Regions from separate parts of the Alloalcanivorax sp. C16-1 genome, predicted to be linked through region 2. Evidence: predicted binding sites of a transcription regulator. Region 2 holds the regulator's gene; the other holds the start of a gene.
The links. Region 2 encodes sigma-54, which starts transcription at its own class of promoters, with help from an activator protein. Its sites were predicted from a motif close to TGGCACNNNNNTTGCTNT; they were not measured.

Region 1 (7,795 bases), on a different contig from region 2:
GCGCGCCACTCCTGGTATTCGGCGCAATGGCTGAACGGCGTCCGGTCACGCCAGTTCAGCTGTTCGGCGAGAAAACGATAGCGGGCCGGGAAACGGCAACGCGCCTCGGCATCGTCGGGCCGCAGGGCGACCACGGACGCCCGCAATTCCTCCAGCGGATCGTCGGCGCCGCGCTCGGCGAGAAAGAAAGCGTCGTCGTCCACGTAACTGCGGTGGCGGTCACGGAGGGTGGCACCGGGATTGATGTGCAACAGCGCCCGCCAGCGGGGGTGCTCGGCGAGGGTTTCCAGGTTATCGGCCCAGGCCGGCGCACAGAACAGCACAACCACGCACAGCAGCGCGAAACGCATGAGGTTTTCCGGGAAAACAGAGACGAAAAAGCCCGCCCTTCAGGAAGGGCGGGCCCGATGAAGCGAGCTTATACGTACTTGGCCAGCTTCTGGTCTTGCTGCATCACCGCGGTGATGTTCTGCATTACTTCGGCGGCGCTCACGTCCTGGTGCGGGAAGATGGCGGCGAAGTGGTCGTGCATCAGACCGTTGAAGTGGGTACGGTCCTCGGTGGAGATGCCCATGGAAACGGACAGCGCGGTCAGGGCTTCGCCCTCGCCGGTGGCCATGTCCTGAGCCACTTCCTCGAGCACGCCGTTCATGCTCAGCAGGCTCTCACCGGAGTAGGTCAGCGCGCCGCTGGTGTCACAGCCGTTGGTACCGCTGGTCATGCCGAAGGTGGCGTTACCGGAGGTGCCGTTGACGATGGTCGCCAGCAGGTGCACCGGCGCGCCGGACTTGCCTTCGAAAATCAGGTTACCCCAACCACAACCGGGACCACCGGGTGCCACGGCGTGGGCGGAAAAGGAAGCACCAAGCAGTGCTGCAGCCAGAAAAGCTCTTTTCATGGGTCAGTCTCCTGTTATCAAAATGTTATCCATACGCTCCCCATGCGGGTTCCCCGGGAGCCGAGCCTTCATCATAAAGAAGGGTCATAAGGTTGCAATATGGCTTCGACGCAAAAAATGTCGGGCAACAAAAAGCCAGCGGACCTTGATCACAACTCCAACAGAAAGGTCACCGGCCCGTCGTTCACCAGATGGACCTGCATGTCCGCGCCGAACCGCCCGCGCGCCACGGTGACACCCCGGGCTTCGACGGCGGCGATCAGCGCCTCGTAGAGTTGCTCGGCGCGGGCCGGTTCGGCGGCGCCGGAGAACGACGGCCGGCGGCCCTTGCCGGTGTCCGCCGCCAGGGTGAACTGGGAGACCAGCAGCAGCGCGCCGCCGGCTTCGCGCACATCGCGGTTCATGCGGCCCTGTTCATCGCTGAACACCCGGTAGCCCACCAGCCGTTCCGCCAACCGCGCCACGGCGCGCTCGTCATCGTCTTTCTGCACGCCCACGAACACCAGCAACCCCGGCCCGATCCGACCGACCGTTTCTCCGTGCACATCCACCCGGGCCTCGCGTACGCGCTGCAAAAGCAGTTTCATGATTTCCCCTGTATGAAGGCCCGCGATTGTGCTGTATTAAACCCGCTATGAAAATATTGCCCCTGTTGCTGACACTGCTGCTCGCCGGCTGCGCCCTGTGGGCCGGCCCCGACGCCGCGCCCCGGCCGCTGGCGCCGGCGTTCGGCGAGTACCGAGACTTCCAGCGCGATCTGACCATACGGCTGGACGGCCGCACCGTGCATTATCGGGTGTCGCTGGCACTGACGCCGGAGCGCACGCGGATCACCCTGCTGGACGACGACGGCGAGGCGGTGCTGAGCTATGAGCAGAGCCCGGGTCGCAGCGAAATCAGTCGCACCCCCAGGCTGCCCGCGCGCCTGTCGGCGGACGCGCTGATCGGCGATATCCAGCTGGCGCTCTGGCCGGAGGCCCGTCTGCGGCTCACCGTACGTCCGCCCTGGCGCCTGGAGCGCCTGGACAACACCCTGCGTCTGTATGAAGGGCGCCGCCTGGAAGCGCGGGTGTCGTTTCAAGGCGACGATCCCAAACTCACTACGATTCCTGTGTATAACGCGCGCTACGATTATCTGATGCTGCTCGTGCCGCCCGGGCAGTCAGCGCCTTCACCGAGCGCACCAGAGCCTGACTGATGGCCGGCTCGGCGCTGGAGTGCCCCGCCGCCGCCACCCAGTGCAGGCGGCTGTCCGGCAGCGCCTGATGCAACAGCCAGGCCTGCTCCGGCGGGCAGACCATGTCGTAGCGGCCGTGCACGATTTCCACCGGACACTGGATCTGATGGGCCCGGGGCAGCAGCGGCCGGTCCAGGAAGCCGCCGTTGACGAAGTAATGGGTTTCCAGCCGGGCCATGGCCCGGGCGTTATGGTCCACGTTCAATGCCGGTGGGGGCGTCAGGCTGGACAGGCGCGCCTCCCAGAGCGTCCATTCGCGGGCCAGCCGTTCGCCGTCCGGGTCGCCGTCCGCGCCGCTCAGGGCACGGTGATAGCGGTGCATCAGATCCCCGTCGCCCTCCGGCAGGGCGTCAATCAGCCGTTGCCAGTGATCCGGGTAGAAGCGGCCCGCCCCTTCGGCGGTATAGAGCCAGTCGATGTCCTGTTGGCGGCAGAGAAAGACGCCACGCAGCACCAGCCCGGCCACCGACGCCGGGTACGCCTGGGTGTAGGCCAGCGCCAGGGTCACGCCCCAGGAGCCGCCCAGCACCAGTTCCCAGCGGGGCACGTTCAGGTGTTCGCGAAGGCGCTCCAGGTCATCGACCAGGTGCGGCAGGGTGTTGTGCTCGGTACCCGCATAGGGCTGGCTGCGTCCGGCGCCGCGCTGGTCGTAGACCACGATGCGGAAACGGGTGGGGTCGAACAGGCGGCGCAGCAGCGGCGAGCTGCCGCCGCCGGGGCCGCCGTGCAGCGCCACCACCGGCAGGCCATCGGGATTGCCGCTTTGTTCCACGTAGAGGCGGTGACCGTCGCCCACATCCAGAAAGTCACGGTGATAGGGTTCGAGGGGAGGAAACAACGACATGGAAACGGCATCCGTGGACAGGGTCGGTCCAGCTTAACGGCCCCAAGGCCCACCGGCCAGATGCCTCAATCGTCGCCGCTGAACTCCGCCTCCATGTCCAGTTCCTTGATCTTGCGGGTCAGGGTGTTGCGGCCCCAGCCGAGCAGCGCGGCGGCGTCGCGTTTGCGGCCACCGGTGTGCTGCAGGGCGACTTCGATCATGGTGCGCTCGAAGGCCGGCACCGCCTGATCGAGAATGCCACGGTCGCCGCGGGCCAGGGCCCGGTCGGCCCAGTGGCGCAGGGATTTGAGCCAGTCGCCGCCGGTTTCCATGGGCTTGCTGGCGCTTTGCCGCAGCTCCGGGGGCAGGTCGTCCACCAGCACTTCCCGGCCGGAGGCCATCACCGTCAGCCAGCGGCAGGTGTTCTCCAGTTGCCGCACGTTGCCCGGCCAGGGCATGGCGGCCAGATATTTTTCCGTGTCCTTGTGCAGCACCTTGGGTTCCACGCCCAGCTCGCTGGCGGCATGCTGCAGAAAGTAACCGGCCAGGCGCGGAATGTCCTCGCGGCGCTCGGCCAGCTTCGGGATATGGATACGGATCACGTTGAGGCGGTGGAACAGATCCTCCCGGAAGTCGCCGTCGCGAACCAGTTTTTCCAGGTCCTGGTGGGTGGCGGCGATGATGCGCACGTCCACATGGATCGGCGTGGTGCCGCCCACCCGGTAGAATTCGTTTTCCTGCAGCACCCGCAGCAGCCGGGTCTGGGCCTCCAGTGGCATGTCGCCGATTTCATCCAGAAACAGGGTGCCGCCGTTGGACTGCTCGAAGCGCCCCACCCGCTGGCTGTTGGCGCCGGTGAAGGCGCCCTTTTCGTGGCCAAACAGCTCGGACTCGATCAGGTCCTTGGGGATCGCCGCCATGTTCAGGGCCACGAACGCCTTTTCCCGGCGCATGGAGTGGTTGTGCAGGGCGCGGGCCACCAGCTCCTTACCGGTGCCGGACTGGCCGTTGATCAGCACCGTCACGTTGGAGTGGCTGAGGCGGCCGATGGCGCGGAACACCTCCTGCATGGCCGGCGCCTCGCCGATGATCTCGGTGGGCGTCTCCTCGGCGGCGGGCGCCACTTCCTGCTCCGCCTCCTGGCGATGCTTGATGGCGCGCTTGACCAGCGCCACCGCCTCGTCCACGTCGAACGGCTTGGGCAGGTACTCGAAGGCACCGCCCTGGTAGGACGCCACCGCCGAATCCAGGTCGGAGTGGGCGGTCATGATGATCACCGGCAGAGTCGGGTTGTTGCGCTGCAGGATCTTGAGCATGCGCAGGCCGTCGGTGCCGGGCATGCGCACGTCGGAAATCAGCACGTCCGGTTCGGCGGCACCTTCGTCCAGCCGGTTCAGCGCTTCGTCGGCGTCCTCGAAACAGGCCAGCTGGAACCCTTCCTGGCTGAGCGCTTTTTCAAGCACCCAACGAATGGAACGATCATCGTCGATCACCCAAATGGTTGCCGTCATGATCCATTACTCTCCGTTGTATCCAGCGGTTCCATGGGCAGCAGCAGGCTGAACAGGGTGCGTCCGGGCACGCTTTCGCATTCGATCAGGCCCTGATGCTGGCTGATGATCGACTGGGCGATGGACAGCCCCAGCCCGGAGCCGTTGGCCCGGCCACTGACCATGGGATAGAAAATCGTTTCCTGCAGATCCTCGGGGATGCCGGGACCGTTGTCCTCGATGTCCACGCGCAGCACCAGCCGGTGGCGCTGGGAGCCGATGGTGAACTGGCGCAGCACGCGGGTGCGCATCACCACCCGGGCATTCTCGGTGCCGGCTTCCAGCAGCGCCTGCATGGCATTGCGCATCAGGTTGAGCAGCACCTGGATAAGCTGATCCCGGTCGGCGGTCACGTCCGGCAGGCTGACGTCGTAATCGCGCACCAGGGCCACGCCTTGCGGATATTCGGCCAGCAGCAACTGGCGCACGTGCTCCAGGCATTCGTGCACATTCACCGGGGCGAACGCCGGCGGCTTGCGCGGGCCCAGCATGCGGTCGGCCACCGAGCGCAGGCGGTCGGCCTCGTCGATGATCACGCGGGTGTATTCCGCCAGTTCCGGGTCCGGCAGCGCGCGCTCCAGCAATTGCGCGGCGCCGCGAATCCCGCCCAGCGGGTTCTTGATTTCGTGGGCCACGCCGCGCACCAGTGCCCGGGTGGCCTGGTGGGCGTGGATCAGGCCCTCCTCCCGGGTAATACGCAACAACCGGTCCAGGGACTGCATTTCGATCAGCAGCGCCATGGCCTGCCCGGGCTCGTGGATCGGGCTGACGCTGTAGTCGACCATGGCCTGCTGGCCCGGCGCCACGTTGAGCCGCGCTTCCCGTCGGGTAAAGGGGTGCCCTTCCTCGATGCACTGTTTGAGGGCGCCCCGGGCGTCCTCGTCATCGAAAAAATAGTCCGGCAGGCGCTGGCCCAGCACCCGGGCGGCACTGGTGGACAGCAGCATTTCCGCCGCCGGGTTCAGGTAGCGCACACGCAGGTCGGCGTCGAGCATCATCACCGCGGTGCGGAGGTGGTCGAGCAATCGTTTCTGCAGCACCGTTTCGGTATTCATCATTCGGCCCATAACAGGGCATAAGCAATTATCAGGCCACCCGGAACGGGGCTCGCGGCCCCGTCAGCGGGCGACCCGGCGGGTCGTACCGGTGCAGTGTAGAAAGTCGGCGCGAACAATGCACCGATTTAGTGCAATCAGGGTTTGGCGGGGCGGGTGACGCGCTGGGCGCCACTGCCCAGGGCGGCGCCGCTGCCCCGTTGCGCGGCACCGCCGGAACGGGCGGCGCCGGCCCGGCCGGCGGCGTCACCGCGCTGGGCGGAGCCGGCGCGGGTGGGAAAGGCGCTGCCACCGCCCGCCTTTCCGGAGCTGTCGATATTGGTGCGGTGCACATGCAGCGTCACCGGGGAGGAGGTGATCAGGCGGCGACCGTTTTCGTCCTCGATGACCGCCTGCAACCGGTGGGGACCGGGGTTGGGAAAATCCAGCGCGCCGCCGTCCACCGGCTGGCCGTTATCCAGGATCACCAGCCGGTGACCGTTGAGCAGGGCCGGCTCGGCGCTGGCCTGCACCGCCACCGGATTGTCCTGGGGCATGCGCACGGTGGCGCCGTCCGCCGGGGTGGTGATGCGCAGGGCCCGGTAACCGGCGTCCGCCGGCGCCGGTTCCGTGGTGTCTTCCCGCGGTTCCGGCTGGTCCGGCGCCAGCACCGGCAACGCCTCCCGGCGGCCCTCCATGGTGTTCACCGGGCCGACCTGGACCGGTTCGGCGCGGCCCTTGTCCGGCGGGTTGTCGGTGAACAGCACATTGCCGTTTTCGTCCACGGTGCGATAGATGGCGCCACCGCCTTCGCCGGGCCGGTCCACATCGGCGTCCACGGTCCGGGCCGGCGCGGCGACGGCCACCATCAACATGGAAACGGCTGCGAGAATCTGCCTGGTGCTCATGGATCCTTCCCCGGGTACGGTGCGGTAGTGGTTCGATTCTGCGGGCTGGCGGCCTCCGAAAAAAGGGCCGGCGCCACAAATCCGGCCGGAGGGCGTGGTGGTTTCACCGCGACGGACCATAAAAAAACCCCGCCGGAGCGGGGTTTTTCGTGACTGCGTCGCCGGAGCTTAGCAGCTGTAGTACATGTCGAACTCGACCGGGTGCGGAGTCATGTTCAGGCGCTCCACTTCGTCGCGCTTGAGCTGGATGTAACCGTCCAGCATGTCCTCGGTGAACACGTCGCCGGCCATCAGGAACTCCTTGTCCTGTTCCAGGGCGTCCAGCGCCATGGTCAGGGTATGGGACACGGTCGGGATGTCCTTGGCTTCTTCCGCCGGCAGGTCGTACAGATCCTTGTCCATGGCGTCGCCCGGGTGGATCTTGTTCTTGATGCCGTCCAGGCCGGCCATCATCAGCGCGGCGAAGCACAGGTACGGGTTGGCGGACGGGTCCGGGAAGCGGGTCTCGATACGACGCGCTTTCGGGTTGCTCACCCACGGAATCCGGATGGAAGCGGAACGGTTACGGGCGGAGTACGCCAGCATTACCGGGGCTTCGAAGCCGGGCACCAGACGCTTGTAGGAGTTGGTGGAACCGTTGGTGAAGGCGTTCAGGGCGCGTGCGTGCTTGATCACACCGCCGATGTAGAACAGCGCTTCTTCGGACAGGCCCGCGTACTCGTCACCGGCAAACAGGTTCTTGCCGTCCTTGGACAGGGACATGTGCACGTGCATACCGGAACCGTTGTCACCGATCAGCGGCTTGGGCATGAAGGTGGCGGTTTTGCCGTAGGCGTGGGCCACGTTGTGCACGCAGTACTTGAGGATCTGCACTTCGTCGGCTTTCTTGGTGAGGGTGTTGGCGCCCACACCGATCTCGCACTGGCCGGCGGTGCCCACTTCGTGGTGGTGCACTTCGATTTCCAGACCCATCTGCTCCATGGCGGCACACATGGCGCCACGCAGGTCGTGCAGGCTGTCCACCGGGGGTACCGGGAAGTAGCCGCCTTTCACGCCCGGACGGTGACCGATGTTGTTCTTCTCGAACTCATCGGCGGACACCCAGGCCGCTTCTTCGGAGTAGATGTTGTACATGGAGCCGGACATGTCGGACTTCCACTGCACCGAATCGAACACGAAGAATTCCGGCTCCGGACCGAACAGGGCGCTGTCGGCGATGCCGGTGGACTTCAGGTATTCCTCGGCGCGCAGCGCCACGGAACGCGGGTCGCGCTCGTAACCCTGCATGGTGGCGGGCTCAACGATGTTGCAGCGCAGGTTCAGGGTGGCCACGTCGGTGAACGGG
Region 2 (7,795 bases):
CCTCCTCGCCCAGGTACTGCAGCACCTCGGTTTCCTGCTCCTGGCTGAGCAGGCGCCAGAGAATTTCCCGTTCCCGGGGCGGGGAGGATTCCAGCAGGTGGGCGGTCTCGGCGCCGGGCAGGCTGTTGAGCAACTGGCGCACCTGGGAAAAGGTGCCCCCGGCCAGGGCCCGGTTAACGGCGTTGAGATTGCGCTTGTGCTGACTTTGTTCGGACATGACCCCTCCTCGCTGTGCGCCAGTTTAACCCAGCGCCGGCCAGGGAAGGATCAAAGGGTGAAAAAGCGGCCGCTACTCGCCTTCGTCGAACTTGCGTTCGAACAGGTCGGCCAGTTCGTCCATGGCGGGCACTTCGTCCTCGCCGTCCACCCGCACCGTCAGGGTGGTGCCCTTGGCGGCGCCCAGCATCAGCAGGCCCATGATGCTTTTGGCGTCGATCTGGCGCTCGCCGTGCAGCACCTGGATGGTGCAGCTGTAGCGGCAGGATACGCTCACCACCTTGGCGGCGGCGCGGGCGTGCAGGCCGAGCTTGTTGGTGATCGTCAGGTTCCGCTCAATCATCCATCCAGCTCCCGGTGGCGCACGTGCAGGGGCACGCCCTTTTCGCGCAGCCGTTGGGCCAGCTGTTCGGTGATGTAGACCGAGCGGTGGCGGCCACCGGTGCAGCCCACCGCCACGGTCACGTAGCTGCGATCGTTGGCGCCGTAGGCGGGCAGCCAGCGGTCCAGGAAGTGAAAGATGTCGTCGAGCATGGCGCCGCTTTCCGGGTGGCCGCGCAGAAACTCGGCCACCTTGTCGTCGCGGCCGGTGAGCGGGCGCAGGTCCCCCTGCCAGTGTGGGTTGGGCAGGGCGCGCACGTCGAACACCAGGTCGGCGTCGTGGGGCAGGCCGTTCTTGTAGCCGAACGACTGGATCAGCAGGGACAGCCGCACGTCCCGGCGCGCCACCCGCTGGCGGATCATATTGCGCAGGGTGTGCACGTCCAGGTTGCTGGTGTCGATCACCAGATCGGCGAGCTGGCGGATATCGGCCAGCAGTTTGGCTTCCAGCTCGATGGCGTCGGCCAGGGTGCGTTCGTCGCCGCTCAGGGGGTGCCGGCGACGGGTGGCGCTGAACCGCTTCAACAGCGTGGCCGGCTCCGCCTCGAGAAAGATGATCTCGGTGTCCAGCGGCTGCTGGCGCAGTTCCTCAATGATGCGATTGAACGCCAGCAACTGGCGGGGCAGGTTGCGGGCGTCCACGCCCACCGCCACGCGCTGCGGCGCGTGGTCCTCGTTCTGCAATTGCGCCGCGAGGGTGGGGAGCAGGCCCAGGGGCAGGTTGTCCACGCAATAATAGCCGTGGTCTTCCAGGGCCTGGAGGGCGGTGGTCTTGCCCGAGCCCGATCGTCCGCTGAGGATGGTCAGTTTCATAGCGATGGTCCGGCCGACCGGCTCAGGATGCCAGGCGAATTTCGGCCTCCGATTCCACCGCGGTCTGATACAGACGCTGATTGCCGTGGGCGTGGCGCAGGTCGCTGCGGTAGTCGTCGTCGTTGAACAGATTGGCCAGGTGGCTGAGGGTCTTGAGGTGCTGTTCCGGGTTCTGTTCCGGCACCAGCAGCACGAACACCAGGTCCACCGGACGCCCGTCCACCGCGTCGAAGTCCACCGGTTCGGACAGCTTCAGCAGCAGGCCGATGGCGGCGTCGCAGTGACCCAGCCGGCAGTGGGGGATGGCGATGCCCTCGCCGATGCCGGTGGAGCCCAGCTTTTCGCGGGCCACCAGGGCGTCGAAGACTTCCTGCTCGTTGAGGCCGCCACAGCTGGCCGCGGCCAGCTGGGCGATTTGGTCGAGCAACCGTTTTTTACTGGTGACCGCCACGTCGTCATAGGTGCGGTCTTCGGTGAGCAGTTCGCGTACTCGCATAATCGGGTTCTGGGCGACCTAGTGGCCGTGCTTGCGGCCCACGGTCTTTTCCTTGTGTTTGAGAATTTGCCGGTCCAGCTTGCTGGTCAGCGCATCAATGGCCGCGTACATGTCGTCCGCCTGGGCGGTGGCGAACAGGTCCGCTCCGGATATATGAATGGTGGATTCCGCCTTATGGCTCTTGGGCTCCGGGGAAAGGATCACCTGAACGCTGGTGATCTGGTCGGAGTGGCGCTCCAGTTTGGCGAACTTCTCGTCCACGTAGTCACGCAGGGCGTCGGTGATGTCCAGATGGTGGCCACTGAGGTTGATCTGCATAGCTGGCTCCTTCTCTCTTGTCGAAGAGATATCCGTTCCGGTCCGGCCTAGACCAGCCGCTTGCGCGCGCTGGAGGACGGGATTCGCATCGCCTCGCGGTACTTGGCGACGGTGCGGCGCGCCACCTTGATGCCCTGGTCGTTGAGCAGGCTTGCCAGCTTGTTGTCGCTGAGCGGCTTGCGAGGGTTCTCGGCGGCGACCAGCTTCTTAATGATGGCACGAATGGCGGTGGAGGAACACTCACCGCCGCCGTCCGTGTCCACATGGCTGGAGAAGAAGTACTTGAGCTCGAACACGCCCCGGGGCGTGAGCATGAATTTCTGGTTGGTGACCCGGCTGATGGTGGATTCGTGCATCTCCACCGCCTCGGCGATGTCGGCCAGCACCAGCGGTTTCATGGCTTCCTCGCCGTAGTTGAAGAAGTCCTGCTGCACCTCGACGATGCGGCTGGCGACCTTGAGCAGGGTGTCGTTGCGACTTTGCAGGCTTTTCAGGAACCACTTGGCTTCCTGCATGCAGTTGCGCAGGTACTGACCGTCGTCGCCGCCCACCTGCCGCGCCATCTGCGCGTACTGGGCCTGCAGATTGACCTTGGGCAGCACCTCTTCGTTGAGCTCCACCCGCCAGCCGCCCCGGTGGGCGCGCACCACCACGTCGGGCACCGCGTAGTCGGCGGTGTCGCCGCCGATCTGCTGGCCCGGTGCCGGGTCCAGGGTGCGCAGCAGACCCAGTGCCGCCACCAGGTCCGCCTCACTCACCGCCAGGGCGCGACGCAGGCCGGCGTAGTCGTGTTTTTCCAACAGCTCCTGGTGGACCAGCAGGGCGCGGGCGGTGTCCAGATGAGGGGTGTCGGCGGCCAGCTGGGCCAATTGCACGCCCAGGCATTCGGCCAGGTCGCGGCTGGCCACGCCCACCGGGTCGAACTGCTGCAGGCGGTGCAGCACCGCCACCACCTCGTCGTCTTCCAACGGGTCGTCCGGGTCGGCGATCTGGGTCTCGGCGGTGCCCACCAGATCCTCGAGGGAAACCGTGACATAGCCGCGCTCGTCCAGGGCTTCCAGGATGATCTGGGCGATCACCCGGTCGCGGTCGCTCATCGGGGTCAGGTTGAGCTGCCACTCCAGGTGGTCGAGCAGGGTGTCCGGGTTGGCGTGGCGCTGTTGCCAGGCGTCCGCGTCGTCGCCTTCACCGGCGCCGGCGCTGCTCTGGCCCACATAGAGGTCGTCCCACTCGCTGTCGGTTTCCACGCTGCCCTCGACCAGGTCGTCCAGGGCGTCGTCGCGCTCCAGCTCCATCTCGCCGTCGCCGTCCGGGTCGTCCGCGGAAAAGTCCTCGGCGCCGTCTTCCAGCTCCAGCAGGGGGTTGTTCTCCACCGCCTGCTGGATCTCCATGCGCAGGTCCAGCGTCGACAGCTGCAGCAGGCGGATTGCCTGCTGCAGCTGGGGCGTCATGGTCAGCTGCTGGCCGATTTGCAGTTGTAGAGTGGGTTTCATGCTACTGGGTCGCTCGTTCCCGAAGTCGGGCAGCATAGCAGCATTAATTTGCTTTAAGCAATAATCATGCCAAGTGTTGCTTTTCCCGGGGCGAGGGTGTAGGGCGGGGCCGGCGCGGGTGGCCGGTTCCGGTTATAGCCGGAAGTCCGCCCCCAGGTAGACGTCGCGAACCTGCTGGTTGCCGAGAATGGTGGTGGCGTCGCCGTCGGCGATGATGTGACCGGTACTGACAATATAGGCCGTGTCGCAGATGTCCAGGGTTTCGCGCACGTTATGGTCGGTGATCAGCACGCCGATGCCCCGTTCCTTCAGGTGGCGGATGATGCCCTTGATGTCGTTCACCGAGATCGGATCGACGCCGGCGAAGGGCTCGTCCAGCAGGATGAAATCCGGGTTGGTGGCCAGCCCGCGGGCGATTTCCGCCCGCCGGCGTTCGCCGCCGGACAGGCTCATGCCCATGGAGTCGCGAATGTGGTCGATGTGGAACTCGCTGAGCAGGCTTTCCAGTTGCTCCTCGCGCTGCGCCTTGGTCATTTCCTTGCGCGTTTCCAGGATCGCCATGATGTTCTGCTCCACGGTGAGCCGGCGGAAAATACTGGCTTCCTGGGGCAGATAGCCGATGCCCCGGCGGGCGCGGCCGTGCATCGGCAGGTGGGTGATGTCGTCGCCGTTGATTTCGATGCGGCCGGCATCGGCGGCCACCAGACCCACGATCATATAGAAGCAGGTGGTCTTGCCGGCGCCGTTGGGGCCCAGCAGGCCGACGATCTGGCCGGCTTCCACTTCCAGGGACACGTCCTCGATGACGCGGGTGCTTTTGTAGCTTTTGGCCAGGTTATGGGCGCTCAGATGTGCCATTCAGGGGGTCTCCGTGTTGCCGTCTTGAGCGCCGTTTTCGCCGGCCGGCTCGGTGTTCTTGGCCGGGATCACCAGCCGCACGCGCTTGTCGCCTTCACCGCTGGCGTCCACCCGCCGTGAATCCAGGTTGTACTGCACCCGGGCGCCCTCGAAGGTGTTGCCCTGGTGGTCCACATGGGCGTCGCCGGTAAGCACCAGCCGCCGGGCGCGCAGGTCGTAGACCAGGTTCCTGGCCCGCGCCTGCAGGTCCTCGCCCTCGCGCATGCGCACCGGATTGCCGGTGGCCTCCACGCGTACCAGTTGGTTGTTCTCCGTGAACAGCCGGATCACGTCGGCGTTCAGGCGCCGGTTGCCCTGGATCAGTTCCGCGTCGCCGCGGTACACGCCGGTGCCGGCGCTTTGCTCGAAGGTGGCGCTGTCGGCGCTCACCTCCACGGGCTGGCCGCCGGGAGGCTGGGCGGCGCCGGCCAGGCCGGCGAACAGCAGCCCGAACAGGCCGAGCCCTTTAATTGCTGCCCGTGAATTCACTTACCACTCCTTTTTCGAGGGTCATTTCGCCGCTGGTCAGGTCCGACCGCATGCTGCCGGCGCGGGTGTTGCCGTCGCGATGCTCCAGGGTCAGCGCGCCCGGCGAGCGGACCTGGCTGGCATCGTTCAGATACTCCAGTTCGTCGGTGCTGAGCGTGACGCCGTTGGTCTCGCTGCGTGCCTTGACCTGATCCAGAAACACGATCAGGTCGCCGTTGTCGCGCACTTCACCACGGCGGGAACGGATGGTCCAGATGCCGTTGTCGTTTTCCATGCGCAGATCCGGCTCGGTGAGCGTGGTCAGCGCCTCCCGTTGAAACTGCTCCAGGTGATCGGCCTTGAGCTCGTAGCTGACCTTGCCGGTGTCCCGGTCATAGGCCTTGGCGGTAATGGTGTCGGCAATGATCAGCGGGGCGCTGAGAAAGGCCTCGCGATCGTCCTCCAGGGGGTTGTCCCACTCGTGCAGGGTCATCAGCACGATCAGGCCGAGCAGCAGAATGCCGGAGGCGCTGAGCAGGCCCTGGCGTCTCACGGCGCCTCCCGCAATGCCAGCAGGGCATCGCAGATTTCACGGACCGCGCCGTCGCCGCCACGGGCCCGGGTAATGTGATCGGCGGCCTGCCGCGCGCAGGCATGGGCGTTGGCGGGGGCGAAGGCGATCTGGGCCCACTGCAGGGCCCCCACGTCCGGTTCATCGTCGCCGGCATAGCCGGTTTCCCGGGCACCGATACCCAGGCGCCCGGCCAGGTCGGCGAGGGCGACGGCCTTGTCCTCGCGGCCCTGAATGACGTGCTCGATGCCCAGTTCCCGGGCACGGCGCGCCACCATGGGCGTGTCCCGGCCGGTGATGATGGCCAGGGTGACGCCGCTGGCGGCCAGCTTCTTGAGGCCGTGGCCGTCGTGCACGTGAAACACCTTGAGGGTTTCGCCGTCCGGCCCGTAGTGCAGGCGGCCGTCGGTCATCACGCCGTCCACGTCGAACGCCATCAGGCGCAGGGCGCGGGCATCGGCGGTGGAAATCGAAAAAGCCATTACATCACTCCGGCGCGCAGCAGGTCCTGGGTGTTGAGCGCGCCGATCGGTCGACGCTGGTCATCACAGACGATCAGGCCGTTGATCTTGCGCGTTTCCATGATCTGCAGCGCCTCGGCGGCGAGCAGCCCCGGGGCCATGGTCACCGGGTGGCTGGACATCACCTCGGCGATGCCGGCCTGGCGGATATCCAGGCCCTTCTCCAGGGTGCGGCGCAGGTCGCCGTCGGTGAACAGACCGATCAGGCGGTCGTCCTCGTCCACCACCGTGGTCATCCCCAGGCCCTTGCGGGTCATTTCCAGCAACGCCTCGGACAGACTGGCGTCGCGGGGTACCCGCGGCAGGCGCTCCCCGGTGTGCATGATGTCATCCACCTTCAACAGCAGGCGCCGGCCCAGGCTGCCGCCCGGGTGGCTGAGGGCGAAATCCTCGGGGGTGAAGCCGCGCGCCTCCAGCAGGGCGATGGCCAGGGCGTCGCCCATGGCCAGAGTGGCGGTGGTGGAGGAGGTGGGCGCCAGATTGTGCGGGCAGGCCTCCTCCTCCACGGCCACGTCCAGGTGCACGTCGGACAGCCGCGCCAGGGACGACTCGGGGCGGCCGGTCATGCTGATCAGGCCGGCGCCCTTGCGCTTGATCACTGGCAGGATGGTGAGAATCTCGCCGGTTTCGCCGGAGTTGGACAGCGCCAGCACCACGTCGGCGCCGGTGATCATGCCCAGGTCGCCGTGGGAGGCCTCGCCCGGGTGCACGAAAAACGACGGGGTGCCGGTGCTGGCCAGGGTGGCGGCCACCTTGCTGCCGATATGGCCGCTTTTGCCCATGCCGGTGACGATCACGCGGCCGGGGCATTCGAGAATGCGCTCGCAGGCGCGCACGAAATCGTCGCTGACCCGCAGGCTCAGCGCGGCCACGGCGCGGGCTTCTTCGTCGAGAACGCGGCGGGCGATGGCGATGTGGTCGTTGCTCATGGTCTCTCGTGTCTCCTCGCTGGCGGCGATTATACACTGGCGCGCCCGCCCTGAGACCCCGCGCGGGCCACTGGCGTTCCCGGTGTCCCGCTCTTCACGGAACCCCGGTGCCCTCCCGTGTTCCAATAACAAACGCCTGGACACCCCGGTGGGAAAGCCGTACAACCGGGCATCAAGCAATTACAGGGAGTGAAGTATGACCTTAAAACAACCTTTCGCGGCGGTAATGGCGCTGGTTCTGATGGCCATGGCGGGCCTGGCCCAGGCCGCTCAGGATCCGCGCGAGCTGGTTCAGGACACCCTGGACCGCATGACCACCCTGATCGACCAGAACCGCGACCGGCTCAATAAGGAACCGGAGTACGCGCGCCAGCTGGTGCGCGAGGAACTGGTGCCGCTGGTGGACTTCAAGCGCATCACCCGCATGGTGATGGGTGATTACTTCGACGAGGCCAGCCGGGATCAGAAGTACCGTTTCCTGGACGTGTTCAAGAACAGCCTGATCAATACCTATGCCTCCGGCGTGACCCTGTACCAGGGTCAGAAGATCGAGGTGCTGCCGATGCGCGAGGAAGACCGCAAGGGCAACTATGCCCGGGTGCGGGTGCAGGGCACCACCGACGACGGCAAGGTGATTCCGGTGTATTTCACCCTGTTCCAGGACGGCGACCAGTGGAAGGTGGTGAACGTGT

Region 1: glnL (nitrogen regulation protein NR(II)) is a predicted target of sigma-54. The motif match lies at 5,585-5,602, and genes of this name have one in related genera.

The regions. Positions count from the first base shown of each region.
Region 1 covers NZ_JBKFTK010000004.1:169,117-176,911, forward strand. Annotated here, with positions in the region: gene ACLD0W_RS14555 (DUF4105 domain-containing protein) at 1-350, opposite strand, end outside; gene ACLD0W_RS14560 (DUF3015 domain-containing protein) at 419-898, opposite strand; gene dtd (D-aminoacyl-tRNA deacylase) at 1,048-1,485, opposite strand; gene ACLD0W_RS14570 (DUF3261 domain-containing protein) at 1,533-2,096, shown strand; gene pip (prolyl aminopeptidase) at 1,999-2,979, opposite strand; gene ntrC (nitrogen regulation protein NR(I)) at 3,045-4,469, opposite strand; gene glnL (nitrogen regulation protein NR(II)) at 4,466-5,563, opposite strand; gene ACLD0W_RS14590 (DUF4124 domain-containing protein) at 5,701-6,450, opposite strand; gene glnA (glutamate--ammonia ligase) at 6,619-7,795, opposite strand, start outside.
Region 2 covers NZ_JBKFTK010000002.1:128,403-136,197, forward strand. Annotated here, with positions in the region: gene mgtE (magnesium transporter) at 1-217, opposite strand, end outside; gene ACLD0W_RS07745 (HPr family phosphocarrier protein) at 290-559, opposite strand; gene rapZ (RNase adapter RapZ) at 556-1,410, opposite strand; gene ptsN (PTS IIA-like nitrogen regulatory protein PtsN) at 1,433-1,906, opposite strand; gene hpf (ribosome hibernation-promoting factor, HPF/YfiA family) at 1,925-2,224, opposite strand; gene ACLD0W_RS07765 (RNA polymerase factor sigma-54) at 2,272-3,717, opposite strand; gene lptB (LPS export ABC transporter ATP-binding protein) at 3,850-4,575, opposite strand; gene lptA (lipopolysaccharide transport periplasmic protein LptA) at 4,576-5,103, opposite strand; gene lptC (LPS export ABC transporter periplasmic protein LptC) at 5,081-5,635, opposite strand; gene ACLD0W_RS07785 (KdsC family phosphatase) at 5,632-6,135, opposite strand; gene ACLD0W_RS07790 (KpsF/GutQ family sugar-phosphate isomerase) at 6,135-7,103, opposite strand; gene ACLD0W_RS07795 (phospholipid-binding protein MlaC) at 7,300-7,795, shown strand, end outside.